Regions from separate parts of the Alteromonas sp. RW2A1 genome, predicted to be linked through region 1. Evidence: predicted binding sites of a transcription regulator. Region 1 holds the regulator's gene; each other region holds the start of a gene.
What was found. The regulator MetJ, encoded in region 1, represses methionine synthesis genes. The targets are predictions, from matches to a motif close to TAGACGTCTAGACGTCTA.

Region 1 (5,502 bases):
TGTGACAAATAGCGTAGCTCAGTTCGCTTCGGTTAAGGGTATAAAAATGGAAATGCTTTACGCCTTCTTTGGCTAATACCTTAACTTGATCCATAGCGATATTGGCTCCAATGAGGTTGCGGGTGGCCTGGTCGTCGGCGTCTAGCCCGTCGAACATTTTGTGAAGCCATCCAGGCACGTGAACATTCGTAAAGCCTGCAAATTTAACCAGGGTTTGATAATTTGTCACAGGTAAAATGCCCGGTACTAAATCCAAATCAACACCTGCTGCGGCAGCGCGATCTCTAAAACGCAAAAATACACTGGTGTCGAAGAAGAACTGAGAAATAGCCTCTGTAGCTCCTGCTTCTGCTTTACGCTTCAAATTGAGAAGGTCAAATTGCGCATTTGGAGCTTCTGGGTGTTTTTCGGGATAGGCAGCAACAGAAATATCGAAGTCGGCTACATCTTTTAATAATGCCACTAGGTCAGAGGCATACATCTCTGTTGTGTCAACACCTGCAGGAAGGTCCCCACGTAACGCTACAATGCGACGAATACCTGAATCCCAGTAGTCTTGCGCAATTTGTTTAAGCTCTTCTCTGCTTGCATCAACGCAAGTTAAATGAGGAACCGCAGAAACCCCGGTTTGTTGTTGAATTCGCTTTACTACATCGTGGGTTCTATCGCGCTCGCCGCTGTTTGCACCATAGGTAACCGACATGTAACTCGGTTTGAGAGGCGCTAACCGCTCTACCGATTTCCATAATGTTTGCTCCATGGCTTCCGTTTTAGGAGGAAAAAACTCAAAAGAGACGTCAATGTCACGCAGCTCCGATAAGGACTGGTTGAGTGCATCAATGCCTTGTGCGTAAGAAACCATGTATAATTCTCTCTGATAAGCTTTTTATAGACGTTTAGACGGCTAAATTAAAGAATATATGTCTAGACGTCAAGAGGTTTACACTGCTCAATTGACCTTTTCGTGAACTTGTTTAGAATTTCACGTTATAACACAACTAAAATAAAACCGAGTTAGTACAATGGCAGAATGGAATGGTAAGTATATACACCCCTACGCAGAGCACGGTAAAAAAAGCGAACAGGTAAAAAAAGTCACTGTTTCTATACCCATTAATGTGTTGAAAGCGTTAACGGATGAACGTACCCGTCGTCAAATTAATAATTTGCGGCACGCCACTAACTCAGAATTACTCTGCGAAGCGTTTTTACACGCGTTTACAGGTCAACCGCTCCCCAACGATGATGACCTTCGAAAAGATAACGCTAATAGAGTACCTGCCGAAGCTAGAAGAATTATGGAAGAAATGGGCATTGATCCTAGCTTTGAAAATGAGCCCACCGAAGAGTAATTTTCAACACTTTTCACACGTAATAAAAAACGTCGCCCTGTTTTAAAGTAATACCTGTAAAGTAATACCCAGTGACACATCAAACGGTATAACTTTACAACGGGGCGGCGTTATCATCGAGAGTATTTAATAAATTTACTCTCGGTTATTCTTCTGATGGTTTCGAAATTCCCGCAACACCAGATTCAATAGCTGCTTTTGCTACTGCACTGGCTATGCGATCGCAAAGTCGAGGGTCCATAGGCTTAGGAATGATATAATCTTTGCCAAAGCTAAGGTTTTTGCTGTTGCTTGCTGCTAGTACTTCAGGCGGAACTTCTTCTTTTGTAATGGCGCGAATTGCTTCTACAGCAGCCACTTTCATTTCGTCGTTTATTGCGCTTGCTCTCACATCTAATGCTCCGCGAAAAATAAACGGAAAGCACAGTACGTTGTTAACTTGATTTGGGTAATCGGAACGGCCAGTTGCCATGATTAAATCATCACGTACTTCATGAGCAAGATCGGGTCTGATTTCTGGATCCGGGTTCGAGCAAGCGAACACAATAGGGTTATCAGCCATTAGCGCTAGAGTTTCCGGAGGTAAAAGATCAGGGCCAGACACGCCTACAAAAATATCTGCTCCGCGCATTACATCTTCTAAGGTACGTTTGTCTGTATTGTTGGCAAACAATGATTTGTGTTCGGTTAAGTCATCGCGGCGGGTATGAATTACCCCCTTTCTATCAAGCATGTAAATACGCTCACGCTGAGCACCGCACTTTATCAATAGTTCCATACATGCTACTGCTGCGGCGCCAGCGCCAAGGCACACAATTTTTGCATTTTCGATATTTTTTCCCTGAATCTCTAATGCGTTTAGCATACCCGCAGCCGTCACTATTGCTGTGCCGTGTTGGTCGTCATGAAACACGGGAATTTTGCATCGCTTAATAAGCTCTTGCTCTATTTCAAAGCATTCAGGGGCTTTTATATCTTCTAAGTTTATACCGCCGAATGTATCTGCAATATTGGCGACAGTATTAATGAACTCTTCAGTAGTGCGGTGCTTTACCTCTATATCAATAGCGTCAATACCGGCAAAGCGCTTGAACAGCAAAGCTTTACCTTCCATCACTGGCTTTGATGCTAATGGGCCAAGATTACCTAAACCCAATATGGCAGTACCGTTACTAATTACCGCTACCATGTTACCTTTTGCCGTATATTTATAGGCGTTATCTGGGTCTTCCGCTATCTCTCTTACCGGCTCTGCGACACCAGGACTGTAGGCAAGGGCTAAGTCATCAACACTATCTGCTGGCGTTGATAGTTCTACCCGTATTTTCCCTGGAGTTGGTTTAGCGTGATAATCGAGCGCGCGTTGTCTAAAATCTGACATGTGAAATGGTTTCCTTGAGTGTAGGGTTTTTGGTGTCGCAGCCTAGTTTGAGGTTAGCGACAATGTAACCATATTTTTAATTTACGTTAGCCAATGTCATCGCCGAACAGCTTTATGTTTTTAGTATTATCTGTTCGCCGGAATTAGGTCATGCCCTGGATAACAACTGCCCGTGTTGGTGTAAACGGAGCAAGTATCATTTACCCTAACACAGGCAATAACGGTGTACATATCTGATCAGAATTTCCACCGGTGATTTCATGTGTTTCTATATTATAAATGTAGGTGACTACAACTTGTTAGACCAGTAAGTAAACACTATATTTGTCATTCATAATTTTTATGCCGGACCTGATTTCCATATGCTTTTACTATTTTAATTTTGCCGCTGTGCAAAAATCTAAATAACAGAAATCTAAATAACAGAAATCTCGTCAACAAACAGTTAAGGCAATTATCTATGCGGATTAATGGTATAAGCTAGGCACCAGGTGCGCAATAAGAGGAGAAGTAGAGTGACTGAGCGCAAATTAATTAACGAACTCACTAATGTTTGCGAAGCCTTCAAAACCCAGGGCAATGGGTTTATATGGCTCACACACCAAGGACATTGGCGTTCGCCTGATGTTGTAGCTGTTTTCACCACTGAGCGTCAGCGCAATAATGCATTGTCGGATGGCTGGGATGAGGCGTTTATTACGCAAGTAACCATAGCCTTAGAGAGCATAAAATCTACACCCAATTCAATACGATTTGATAGTGAAGAAGCATGCGATAAACAAAGCCAAGGAGATTGGGAAAAGCACTTATCAAAACCCTTGTACCATTAGTACACCACTACCCAGTATTTCTATTTTTGTTTGATTGATACGTGCAAATAGTTCTTGTGCTCAGCCTCAAATACTAGAAACGTTTGGGGTGAGTTCAGGTGTAAGTAGTTGAGAAGAAAGTATAAAACGCTTTGAGATAAACAAAAGACAATAAAAAAGCGCCCAAAGGCGCTTTTCTTGTTCGTCACGTTCAAACGTGTTGAACCTACTTCTTGCTAAGTGCACCAAAACGCTTCTTGAAGCGATCAACACGGCCACCAGTATCAACGTTACGTTGCTTACCAGTGTAGAAAGGGTGACAAGAAGAACATACGTCTAGGTTAATATCTTTACCCATTGTAGAACGAACATTCATTACGTTACCGCAAGAACATGTTGCTTTAATTTCAGCGTATTCTGGGTGGATACCTTGTTTCATGGGATTACCTCATCATAAGGCCGTATCGCTATTCAGCCCGAAGCTAAACACCATACGTAACTTAATATTCGAATGACAGGCAGCAAATTTACAGCCCATCGCAAAAGAGCGCCGGATAATAAAGGAAGCCGAGGCTTGGATCAAGGTCTTTGTGCTGGATAAGTGAGCAAAAGTACAATGGCTTTATTATCAACGTGATTATTGTGTTTAAATACCAACACATGGCACTTTTCCTTTTTTGCTAATATTCAGCTTTTCACATTTGACGACGGAGACCTGCTCTAAAATGGCTTACCTATCTGTTGCAGTACCAGTACCGCTGCGACAATTATTTACCTATACCCATTCTACTCCACTAGAAGCAGGAGTAAGGGTGCAGGTGCCATTTGGTCCGCGAAAACTGGTGGGCGTGGTTATTGATGTAATAGATGAAGATAGCCACGAGATAGAAAACGTCAAAAAGTTAAAATCAGTAGAAGCGGTCATTGACGAGTATCCCATCGTCGATGCAGTTCTACTCAAAATGGCACAATGGTTGTGGCAATACTACCATCATGCGCCGGGCGAAGTGCTGCACGCTATGTTGCCGGTGCTATTAAGGAAGGGAGAAAAAGCTCAGCTAGTTCCTGAAGAAAGAGTAAGGCTCACGCCTGTTGGCGAGCAATCACAATCAAATACATTATCCAGAGCACCCAAGCAAAAAGCCTTTTTTGAGGCATTGCAAACATCGAGTTTGTCGGCCCAGCAAAGCAGAAAGTTATATGGCGCACCGGCAGTTAAGGCCGTTATCGATAAATCGCTGGCGGAAATAGTTGAAGTTGTACCTGAACTAATACCAAAGGGCTGGCTATCAACAATGAAGGTAGCGCAAAAGCCCACGCCAGATACCGAGCAATCTGTCGCCATAGCGGCGCTTAATCGCCAGCAGGGTAACTTTGCAATAAGTCTGCTAGAGGGCGTAACGGGCAGTGGAAAAACAGAAGTCTATTTACAAGCAATAGAGCCACTATTGTCCGCGGGTAAGCAAATTCTCATTTTGGTACCAGAAATTGGGCTCACTCCGCAAACTGTATCTCGATTTGAAAAGCGTTTTAATATTGATGTAGGCGTTCTGCATTCCCAGCTTTCCGACAAGGCGCGCCTGCGAGTATGGCAACGCGCCAGAGCCGGAGAGCTGGGCATAATTATTGGCACGCGCTCTGCTATTTTTACGCCGCTCAAAACGCCCGGTATGATAATTGTTGATGAAGAGCATGATGAATCGTTCAAACAACAAGATGGTCTTCGTTATCACGCGCGAGATCTAGCGGCGATGCGGGCAAAACAGCACAGTATTCCTTTGCTGTTAGGCAGCGCTACTCCAGCATTAGAAAGCTTGAATAATGCCCTTAGTGGACGCTATGCGCATTTGCATTTAACGCGCAGAGCGGGTGGAGCCCAGCATACGCAGCTTCATGTACTTGATGCTAGAGAGCAGCCCCTGCACTACGGTATATCGCAAGCGTTACTCACCATAATGCG
Region 2 (5,502 bases), 500 kb from region 1:
AACCTGACACACATGGCTAAAACCATCTTCATTTTGTATGTAATTTGAACTCAAATAGTCCGCAATTTTTTCAGCTTGCGCCTTACTATTGCAAACTGCGAATACGGTTGGCCCAGAGCCAGAAATACCAAACGCCAATGCTCCCTCACTGTCGCTATATGCTCTAGCTTCGTCAAACCCTGGAAGCAAAGATTTTCTATACGGCTCTGCAATCACATCTTTCATTACCGATGCGGCAAGTGAAAACTCACCTTCATGAAGTGCATGTACAAATACGCCAAGCTGTCTGCCAAATGTGAGTGCAGTTGACATATCCACCTGCTTGGGAAGAATATCTCTTGCCGCCGCGGTCGACACACTAATTCCTGAATAGCATATCGCATAATACCATTCATCATTAAGGGGTAAAGACAGGGTTACCGGAGAGGTAGCTCCCGTCATCAGCGTCATGCCGCCAAGAAAACATGGCGCCACGTTGTCATAATGAATGCTGCCGCTTATCTGCCCCTCTAACTCCCCCATCATAGTAAGTAGAGTGTTGTCGTCAAATGGACTATCAAAGTAAGCATTAAGCCCCGCAAAAGCAGCGACGATGGAGCTTGCACTCGAGCCAAGCCCGCTGCCAATAGGAAGATTTTTGTGCAAAGTAATGGCAACAGGTGCTAACTGACGGCCCTCACTCTCCATTTTTTCGCAGAAGTAGTAATAGCACTTGGTGACAATATTACTGCCTGCGTCGCCGGGCAATTTGTGCGCAAACGCACCAACAGTCTCAAGAGAAAACTGCTCAGCAGATGCTATTTCTACTTCATCACCCAGTTTAGTGCCGTTGACGGGTGCAAGGGCAGCGCCAAGAACATCAAAACCGAGACTGACGTTGCCTATTGAAGCTGGCGCATAAGCGCGAATTACTTTCATATTAAAAAACTCTTTTTAAAAGCTTTGTTTAAATGCTTCGTTTAAACACTCAGTAAGCCATTTGTTTCCACGGCATAGTGCGCAGAATATCTGCAAACACACCTGCGGCAGTTACTGTACCGCCAGCGCCATAGCCGCGTATTACATAGGGAATAGGATTATAGTAATCGCTGTTAATAGCGAGCGCGTTCTCACCGTCTTTTACTTGTGAAAGCGGGTTGCTTGCAGGTACAGCTTGAATACTTACCTTACATTTCCCATCTTCGATACTGCCAATGTAGCGCAATACCTTCCCTTCAGACTTAGCACTTTCAACGCGCTTAGCAAATTCGCTGTCTAGCTCTGGCAGTTGAGCCATGAACTCATCAACTGAGCAGGATTCTGCGAAGCCAGATGGCAGCACCGACTCTATTTCTATATCACTTAGTTCAAGTGCCAAATCGGCCTCACGGGCCATTATTAATAACTTACGCGCCACATCCATTCCACTTAGGTCATCTCTTGGGTCTGGTTCAGTGAAGCCGTTTTTCTTCGCTGTTTCTGTCGCTTGAGACAGCGTCATCCCTTCTTCTAGCTTACCGAAAACATAAGAAAGGCTACCTGACAATATGCCCTCGAATCTGTGTAATACGTCGCCCGCACTAAATAATTTTTGCAGGTTATCAATAACTGGCAAGCCTGCGCCTACCGTTGTTTCATAAAGATATTGACGGTTTGTTGCTTGTGCCGTTTTACGAAGTTTGCGGTAGTATTCCATTGCTGATGTGTTGGCCTTTTTATTCGGCGTAACAACGTGGAATCCGCTTTCCATCATATCTACGTATTGGTTAGCTATGGCTTCATGACTAGTGCAGTCAACAATAACTGGGTTTACCAGACTATTGTCATTCACAAATTGATAGAGACGCTCAACACTTAAACCTTCGCCAGCAGCTTCTAATGCCGCTTTCCAGTCGCTGCTCAAATCAATACCCTGACTGTTGAGCAGCAGCTTGCGGCTGTTTGCCATGCCGTAAACACGAAGCTGCACGTTTCGCGCTAATAAAGCTGGCTGCTGCTTGGCAATTTGCGCCAACAACTCACTGCCTACATTTCCGCATCCTACAAGAAAGACGTCAATGGTATGTCTGTCTGAGAAGAAATTTTGATGAATAACTTTCACCGCTTTTTTCGCCCGTTTGCTTTCTATAACCGTAGAAATAGAGCGCTCTGAAGACCCCTGTGCTATTGCTACGTTATTCACTCTCGCCTGAGCTAAAGAGTTAAAGAAACGCGCTGCAAGCCCTTTGGTTTGGCGCATGCCATCACCCACAAGCGTAACTATGGCTAAGTCGTGACGTACTTCAATAGGGTCAAGCAACTGATTTTGTAACTCTAGTGCAAACGCGTCTTCTAATAAATTTAGCGCTTTGTTGGCGTCTTTGCTTTGAATACAAAAACTAATTGAGTACTCAGACGACGACTGCGTGATTAAACTAATAGATATGTTGGCATTCGACATCACTTCGAATACGCGACTTGCCATACCCACCATTCCTTTTAAACCGGGGCCTGCAACGTTGAACATGGTGACGTTATCAAGCTGAGATATCCCTTTCACCGATGTCCATTTTTCACTTTTCTCATTGCTGATTAAGGTGCCAGGAGCAGCAGGATTTAGCGTATTGCGAATAAGGCATGGTATATGGTGCTGAGCAATAGGGCCTATTGTTTTAGGGTGCAGCACTTTTGCGCCGAAGTAGGAAAGCTCCATGGCTTCCTGATACGTAAGCTTGTCGAGTAAAACTGCGCCCTCAACTTGGTTAGGATCAGCATTGTAGACGCCATCTACGTCAGTCCAAATTTCACAGCAGCTTGCATCGATACACGCAGCCAAAATAGCGGCTGAATAGTCTGAGCCGTTGCGACCCAAGGTTACTTTCTGGCCTTCTTCATTCGCCGCAACAAACCCAGGCATGATTAAAAATTCACTGCCATCAACTGGAACATCGGTAAATCTTGCTTTACTCAATGCTACGTCGGCAATACTGTCTAGATACTCACCGTCAGCAAGAATGTAGGTTACTGGGTCGATAATGCGATTTTTTACACCTTTGGCAGAAAGTATGGCACTGAATAGCGTCACAGAGATGTACTCGCCAATACTCAATATGCCCGCTGCTACATTGTCAGGTGCAACACCAAGTAGATTGATGCCCTGCAAATGTTTTTTCAATACTGCTAAATGGCTGTCAATAAACGCAATAACGCTGTTGTATTCAAAGCCATCTAACTCTTCATTTAAACTATTCGCGATACCGGTTACTGTCGCGTTTAACTTATCGAGTAATGGCTGAAAGTCTTCACCCGCTGCTGCTTGTTCGCACAATAGAGAAAGTGCGTTGGTTACGCCTTTGGGGGCCGAGAGAACTACGGCAGCACCGTCGGTTTGGTGAGTGTCCATGCTAATCTCTGTAACCCGCAAATAACGCGGTGCATCGGCAAGAGAAGACCCTCCAAACTTTAAGACTTTCATATGCTACTCCTTAAGGTTGCGCATGCTAAAACGTGTAAAAAAAAGCCCGCTCTGTTTGAGGCGGGCTTTCGTTGTCTTTTGCGTATTTGCACTAGTCACCGACCGCCCTATTTAAGGTGGTAATAAACATCATGGTGGTGCGAATCGCTAGAATCTTTTTCATAGCTTCAATTTGCCGTATAGACGTCTATCTGTCAACCGCAGTTTTCACCACACTGTATTTCAGTTTGTGCAACACTTAAGTGAAATCATTTCCTTTTTAGGTATAAAACATGAATTTTTGCCATGCCTTATCTGTCGTCTGTCAGGTTTTCCGACAAAAAATCAACAAGTAATCGAATTTTGGGTGCCACATTGCGATTAGAAGGAAATACCGTCCATATGGCCTCTTGCTTGTCTTTGTAATCTGGTAAGACCTCCACAAGCTGTCCTTGTGCAATGGAATCTCTGACATAAAAACCAGGTAATTGCGTAAGTCCTAGTCCGTTAATTGCCGCAGCCTTTAGGGCGTTTCCACTGTTATATCGTACTCTGCCGCTAACACTAACGGTTTGAACATCATTGTTGATTAAAAAGCGCCAGTAAGGCTGAGAGCCAACAAGTAAACTGTGCTGTTTTAAATCTTCGAGTGACGTGGGTATTGAATTATTTTGAAGGTATTCACGGCTGCCACACACATAAAGTTGACGGGTAGCCAGTCTTTTTGCGATGAGCGAAGAATCCTCCAGTTTCCCAATACGTATTGCCAAATCTAAGCCTTGCTCCACAATATCTAATGTATCGTTTGAAAATGCGCACTGTATGCTTATGCCAGAATACGTTTCAAGAAAGCGATTGAGCAAAGGCGCGATAAACGCTTCACCGAAGGCGACAGGAGCGGTTAGCTTTATTAGTCCTTGTGGCGATTGCTGTAATGCGCTTACAGACAGTTGCGCGTTTTCTAACACAGATAGCGCAGGGTTTGTTTGTTCAAAGTACAGCTTTCCCGCCTCTGTTAGAGAGACATTACGCGTGGTGCGATGAAGCAACTTCACCCCTAAACGCTTTTCTAAGGTCGCTACTTTTCTACTCACCTGTGCCACCGAGGTGTCCAATCTATTGGCGGCACCAGTAAAGTTGCCTACGCTAGCCACGCTACAAAACTCAACAATACCGTCTAAATTTTTCATTTCTCTCCTACGTTCGCCACCTGCACCCTATGCGCAAAAATACGCCCTAAAGTAGTAATGATAGGTTTATTATTACAAATATGAAATAGTGATTTACTAAATCTGTATATATCTGTGTGGCTTCCTCTCCTATACTTGCTCTACTAGCACGAACATCAACCCACCCGTAATGATAGGAGTAACAGTATGAGCTCGTTCAAAGATTCATTAAGCGAAGGTCAAACCCATATTAAATCGAAAGCCGCGGTAGCATGGGGACCCGGCGAACCGCTTAAGATGGAAGAAATAGATGTTGAGTTGCCGAAGAAAGGCGAAGTTTTAGTTCGCATCAAGGCAACCGGCGTTTGTCATACCGATGCATTTACGCTTTCTGGCGAAGATCCTGAAGGTGTATTTCCTTCAGTTCTCGGTCACGAAGGCGGTGGTGTAGTAGAAATGGTTGGCGAGGGCGTAACTAGCGTCGAGGTTGGCGATCATGTTATCCCACTATACACAGCGGAATGCGGAGAGTGTAAGTTTTGTACTTCGGGCAAAACAAACCTATGCCAAGCAGTGCGAGCTACTCAAGGAAAAGGGCTAATGCCAGACGGCACAAGTCGCTTTTCTAAAGACGGCGAGCCTATCTATCATTACATGGGTTGCTCTACTTTTTCTGAGTTTACTGTTTTACCCGAAATTTCACTGGCTAAAGTAAACAAAACTGCACCTCTTGAAGAAGTTTGCTTGTTAGGTTGCGGCGTTACCACCGGCATGGGTGCAGTATTGAATACGGCGAAGGTGCAAGAAGGCGATACCGTCGCTATTTTCGGTCTAGGCGGCATTGGCTTATCTGCAATAATTGGTGCACGAATGGCTGGCGCAAAGCGCATTATTGGTATCGATATAAACGAAAGCAAGTTT
Region 3 (5,502 bases), 1.6 Mb from region 1:
GAGGTGGCGGGTTTAACGCTTGCGGTTCCATTAACTACGCTTGGTGGTATCCACCAAATTGATAAAATTGCACCACTTTTTGGAAAACCAGACTGGTTTATGGGTGTAATGTTACACAGAGAGTCTAAACTGAATGTAGTAGACTCAGCGAAGTGGGTGATGCCAGAGAAATATAACGAGGCACTTGCTGAATCTCTCGACTATCGTTACCTAATCATGTTGGGAGAAAGTGCATGGGGGTTGGCTAGCGAAAAGCTGGTAAACACCGTTAATTTAACAAAAGATGATGTCAAATGGCGCGAATCTACAGGTAAACGTCCTTGGTTAGCAGGGATGGTTAAAGAAAAGATGTGTGCATTAATTGACGTTGAAGAATTAATATCTATGCTTAACAAAGGCTTAGGCAGCAACGACCAGACGCCATAGTACGGGAGCCAGGTTCATGAGCGATGAAAAAATGAAAAATAACGGTACGGACACCAACGATGAAGTCCTTCAATGGGTGACGTATCGCCTAGGTGATGAGACATACGGTATTAATGTTATGCAGGTACAAGAAGTCCTGCGTTATACCGAGATAGCACCGGTTCCGGGCGCGCCTGACTATGTCTTGGGTATTATCAATCTGCGTGGTAACGTGGTTACCGTTATTGATACGCGAGCGCGCTTTGGTTTACCGCCTACGGAAGTTACCGATAACACCAGAATTGTTATTATCGAGTCAGACGAGCAGGTGGTCGGCATACTGGTGGACAGCGTAGCAGAAGTGGTTTACTTGAAATCTTCTGAAATCGACAGTGCGCCTAACGTGGGCACTGAAGAAAGTGCTAAGTTCATTCAAGGTGTTAGTAATCGCGATGGCGAGCTTCTTATTCTTGTTGACTTGAACAAGTTACTAAGCGACGAAGAATGGGATGAACTAAGTAGTATTTAATTTAAAGCGAAGCTGACGCTGATTGCGTCAGCTTTTTCTTTGTATCTCTTCCTCAGTTAGGTGTGTAGCACATGGATTTGCAGCTTGCTGCTCCTTCTCTTGTCGAAATTATCATTGCTGTTGTCCTTCTTGGGCTTATTGCGGTTACTTGCGTGTTATATGCAAACTTACGCCGCACGGCTGGGTTGTTAAAAGAATTGCAGGGTAGCATGACAAGCGAACTTGCAGTGATGTCAACAAAAGTAACTGATGCGAATAACCAACAAACAGAAGCGCAGGCGAGAAGTTTGGTAATAAGCAAGCATTTACAACGCGTTGAAGAAAAGCAACAAGAGCTGGAAAGTCAGGTTCGCGACCTCAAATTTCAAGATCCTTCTTTAAAGTTATATCAGCGTGCTGCAGATTTAGTTAAAAAAGGTGCGAGTATAGAAGAAATCATAGAGTCTTGTGATATACCTCGTGCTGAAGCCGAAATGTTGGTAATGGTTCACAAGTCGCAAAAATAGTGAATATCACGAATATATGAGCCGTTAATTGCTCACCTTCAGTGCGCTAGCGGATAACTAATTTTTGTAGCACTCTCGGCAGGCACTCACTTTCTGTTTAGACGTCTAGACGTAAAGATGTTGACATATTCATAGTATTCGCCACAATACAGTCATCGCAATCTTCGACTGGAGTTAATTATGCCAATCCGTATTCCTGTGCAACTTCCTGCTCAGAATGTTTTACTGGGTGAAAATATATTCACCATGGATATGGATAGAGCATCAAGTCAGGAAATTCGCCCTCTTGAAGTTGGCATTCTTAATTTAATGCCAAACAAAATTGAGACTGAAGTGCAGCTGCTGCGCTTGCTGTCGAATACTCCCCTTCAAATCAATGTAGATTTTATTCGTATTGACAATCAGGCGCCCAAAAATACGCCGCAGTCGCACATGGATGCGTTTTATCACGAGTTTTCCAGTGTGGCGAACAAAAAATACGATGGTTTAATTGTAACTGGTGCCCCCCTTGCGCTACTCGACTATGAAGACGTGAAATACTGGGATAATATGACAACAATCCTAGAGTGGGCTCAGCGTCACGTTAATTCTACGCTTTACTTGTGCTGGGCTGCACATGCAGCAATGTATCATTTTTACGGTGTAACGCGGCAGCTGCGAGAAGAAAAGTTCTCAGGTGTTTATCAGCATAACGTCAACGACCCGAACAACGAATTACTCAGAGGGTTCGACCCAACATTTTCAGCGCCACATTCTCGCTATGGCCATATCGATACCTCACTGTATAACGGTGTAGAGGGGCTTAACGTTGTAGCCGAGTCGGATGAAGTTGGAGCCTATATTGTAGCGTCTGAAGACAAGCGAATGGTGTTTGTCACCGGACACCCTGAGTACGAAGCAGAGACGTTGAAAGATGAATATTTACGGGATCTGAACTCGGGTCAAAACCCGGCGATACCTAAAAATTATTTCACTGACAACGACCCAACCAAGTCGCCAATAGTTCAGTGGCGCTCTCATGGAAGTTTGTTATTTACAAATTGGTTAAACTATTACGTTTACCAAACTACACCTTACGATCTGAGTCAGTTAGCTGAAAAATCACAGCCAAAGAGGTAATGAGTGAAAAACGTTTTTGATTCAAATGCACAGGCAAGTTTAGCCGGTGCAGCAAAGGAAAGAATTTTAGTGCTTGATGGTGCTATGGGCACGATGATCCAACAGCATAAACTAGAAGAGGCTGATTACCGCGGTGAACAGTTTGCTAACTGGCATTGCGATGTTCAAGGTAATAACGATCTTCTTGTCCTCACTCAGCCTGATATTATTTATCAAATTCATTGTGATTATTTAGATGCAGGCGCTGACATTATCGAAACAAACACGTTTAACGCCACCACTATCGCTATGGCCGACTATGATATGCAGGCTACTTCTCGCGACATAAACGTGTCGGCAGCAAAGCTAGCTAAAAAGGCGGCAGCAGAATATACCGCTAAAACACCAAATAAACCTCGTTTTGTTGCTGGCGTGCTAGGGCCCACTAATCGCACGGCATCGATTTCTCCTGATGTTAATGACCCCGGGAAACGCAATGTTACCTTCGATGAATTGGTGGAGGCTTACAGTGAATCAACAGAAGCGCTAATTGAGGGCGGAGCCGACCTCATTATGCTGGAAACTATTTTCGATACATTAAATGCAAAAGCAGCGGCGTTTGCGGTTGAGCAAACATTTGAAAAAGTAGGCGTTACCTTACCAGTCATGGTATCGGGCACAATTACCGATGCCTCCGGTCGCACGCTTTCTGGCCAAACAGCGGAAGCGTTTTATTATTCGATGCGTCATGTTAACCCGTTTTCTTTCGGCCTTAATTGCGCACTGGGTCCAGACTTGCTCCGTCAGTATGTTGACGAAGTAGCGGCTATCGCCGAATGCTTTATTTCTGCCCACCCTAATGCAGGGTTACCAAACGAGTTCGGAGAATATGATATGGAAGGGCCTGAAATGGCCACACATATCAAAGAATGGGCTGAGTCAGGGCTGGTTAATATTGTGGGGGGGTGCTGTGGTAGCACGCCCGATCATATTCGGGATATTGCAGAGGCAGTAGCAGACATTAAACCTCGAGTAGTACCAGCTTTTGAACCAAAAATGCGTCTGTCAGGCCTAGAGCCGTTTGTACACTAGGAGGGCAATATGAGCGCAGGATTTTCTACATTTATTAATATTGGTGAGCGAACGAACGTTACCGGTTCAGCTCGCTTTAAACGGCTTATATTAGAAGGCGATTATGAAGCTGCCTTAGACGTTGCACGCCAGCAAGTCGAGAGCGGGGCACAAATAATAGATATCAACATGGACGAGGCCATGCTTGATTCTAAGCAGGCAATGGTGACGTTTTTAAATCTTATTGCGTCTGAGCCTGATATTAGTCGTGTACCTATTATGATTGACTCTTCAAAATGGGACGTGATTGAAGCTGGACTGAAATGTGTCCAAGGCAAAGCTATCGTTAACTCTATCAGCTTAAAAGAAGGTGAAGAGGTATTTCTCGCCCAGGCAAAGAAAATTAAACGCTATGGCGCTGCAACGGTAGTAATGGCCTTCGACGAAAAGGGGCAGGCAGATACGCAAGCGCGTAAAGTAGAAATTTGTCAGCGAAGCTATAAGGTTCTAACAGAAGAAATTGGTTTCCCTCCAGAAGATATTATCTTCGATCCCAACATTTTTGCTGTAGCAACGGGTATTGAAGAACACGACAATTACGCTGTAGATTTTATTGAAGCCACTCGCGTTATTCGCCAAACTTGCCCTTATTCCCATATATCAGGCGGTTTATCGAATATCTCGTTCTCTTTTCGCGGCAACAACCCGGTTCGCGAGGCCATGCACTCTGTATTCTTGTACCACGCTATTAGAGCCGGTATGGATATGGCAATAGTTAACGCGGGTCAGCTTGAAGTTTATGACGAAATTCCACAAGCGCTTCGCGAAGCTGTAGAAGACGTTATTTTAAATAGACGCAGCGATGGTACAGAGCGCTTGTTAGATATTGCGCCACAGTTTCAGGGCGACGGCAAAGCCGCTGCAAAAGAAGATCTCTCATGGCGAGAGCAGAGTGTAAACAAGCGTTTAGAACACGCTCTCATAAAGGGTATTACCGACTATATTATTGACGATACTGAAGAGGCTCGACAGCAAGCAGAACGCCCTCTTCATGTTATTGAAGGGCCATTGATGGATGGCATGAATGTAGTAGGGGACTTGTTTGGTGAAGGCAAAATGTTTTTGCCACAGGTTGTGAAGTCTGCGCGAGTTATGAAAAAAGCGGTTGCTCACTTGCAGCCCTACATCGAAGCAGAAAAGTCAGATGACAATAAGAGTAATGGAAAGATATTGCTCGCAACGGTAAAAGGTGATGTACACGACATTGGTAAGAATATCGTAGGTGTTGTACTGCAATGTAATAACTTTGAAGTCATCGATATGGGTGTGATGGTACCCGCTGCAAATATTCTTCAAAAAGCCAAAGAAGAGAATGTGGACATGATAGGTTTATCGGGCCTCATTACACCGTCTCTCGATGAAATGGTACATGTGGCAAAAGAAATGGAGCGACAGGGCTTTGATATGCCGCTGTTAATTGGCGGAGCTACTACGTCTAAAGCTCATACCGCGGTGAAAATCGAGCAAAATTATCACGCCCCAGTTGCTTATGTACCTAATGCAAGCCGCGCCGTGGGAGTGTGTCAGAAGCTACTCAATAAAGGCTCTAGAGATATCTATGCGACAGAGCTAGCTAAAGAGTACGATACCGTGCGCGACCAACACGCGCGCAAGAAGCCGCGCAGTAAACCCGTCACGTTAGAAAAAGCGCGGGAGAACAGCTGTCAGGTTGATTTTTCCACACCGCCGGTAACGCCTGCAAAGCTTGGTGTTACACCGATTACCGCTGATCTAGCCACATTGCGTGAATACATAGATTGGACTCCTTTCTTTTTAACTTGGTCACTGGCGGGTAAGTACCCCCGTATTCTAGATGATGAGGTAGTCGGTGAA

Region 2: a site for MetJ is predicted at 3,606-3,623, ahead of thrA (bifunctional aspartate kinase/homoserine dehydrogenase I). Genes of this name have one in related genera too.
Region 3: a site for MetJ is predicted at 1,539-1,556, ahead of metA (homoserine O-acetyltransferase MetA). Genes of this name have one in related genera too.

What each region holds. Positions count from the first base shown of each region.
Region 1 is NZ_CP018031.1:3,742,028-3,747,529, reverse strand. It holds gene metF (methylenetetrahydrofolate reductase) at 1-862, opposite strand, end outside; gene metJ (met regulon transcriptional regulator MetJ) at 1,023-1,352, shown strand; gene BM528_RS16510 (malic enzyme-like NAD(P)-binding protein) at 1,498-2,733, opposite strand; gene BM528_RS16505 (hypothetical protein) at 3,249-3,563, shown strand; gene rpmE (50S ribosomal protein L31) at 3,769-3,981, opposite strand; gene priA (primosomal protein N') at 4,268-5,502, shown strand, end outside.
Region 2 is NZ_CP018031.1:3,240,524-3,246,025, forward strand. It holds gene thrB (homoserine kinase) at 1-918, opposite strand, end outside; gene thrA (bifunctional aspartate kinase/homoserine dehydrogenase I) at 968-3,433, opposite strand; gene BM528_RS14415 (LysR family transcriptional regulator) at 3,724-4,602, opposite strand; gene BM528_RS14420 (S-(hydroxymethyl)glutathione dehydrogenase/class III alcohol dehydrogenase) at 4,789-5,502, shown strand, end outside.
Region 3 is NZ_CP018031.1:2,171,178-2,176,679, reverse strand. It holds gene BM528_RS09825 (chemotaxis protein CheW) at 1-426, shown strand, start outside; gene BM528_RS09820 (chemotaxis protein CheW) at 443-934, shown strand; gene BM528_RS09815 (DUF2802 domain-containing protein) at 1,006-1,440, shown strand; gene metA (homoserine O-acetyltransferase MetA) at 1,621-2,559, shown strand; gene BM528_RS18385 (homocysteine S-methyltransferase family protein) at 2,563-3,630, shown strand; gene metH (methionine synthase) at 3,640-5,502, shown strand, end outside.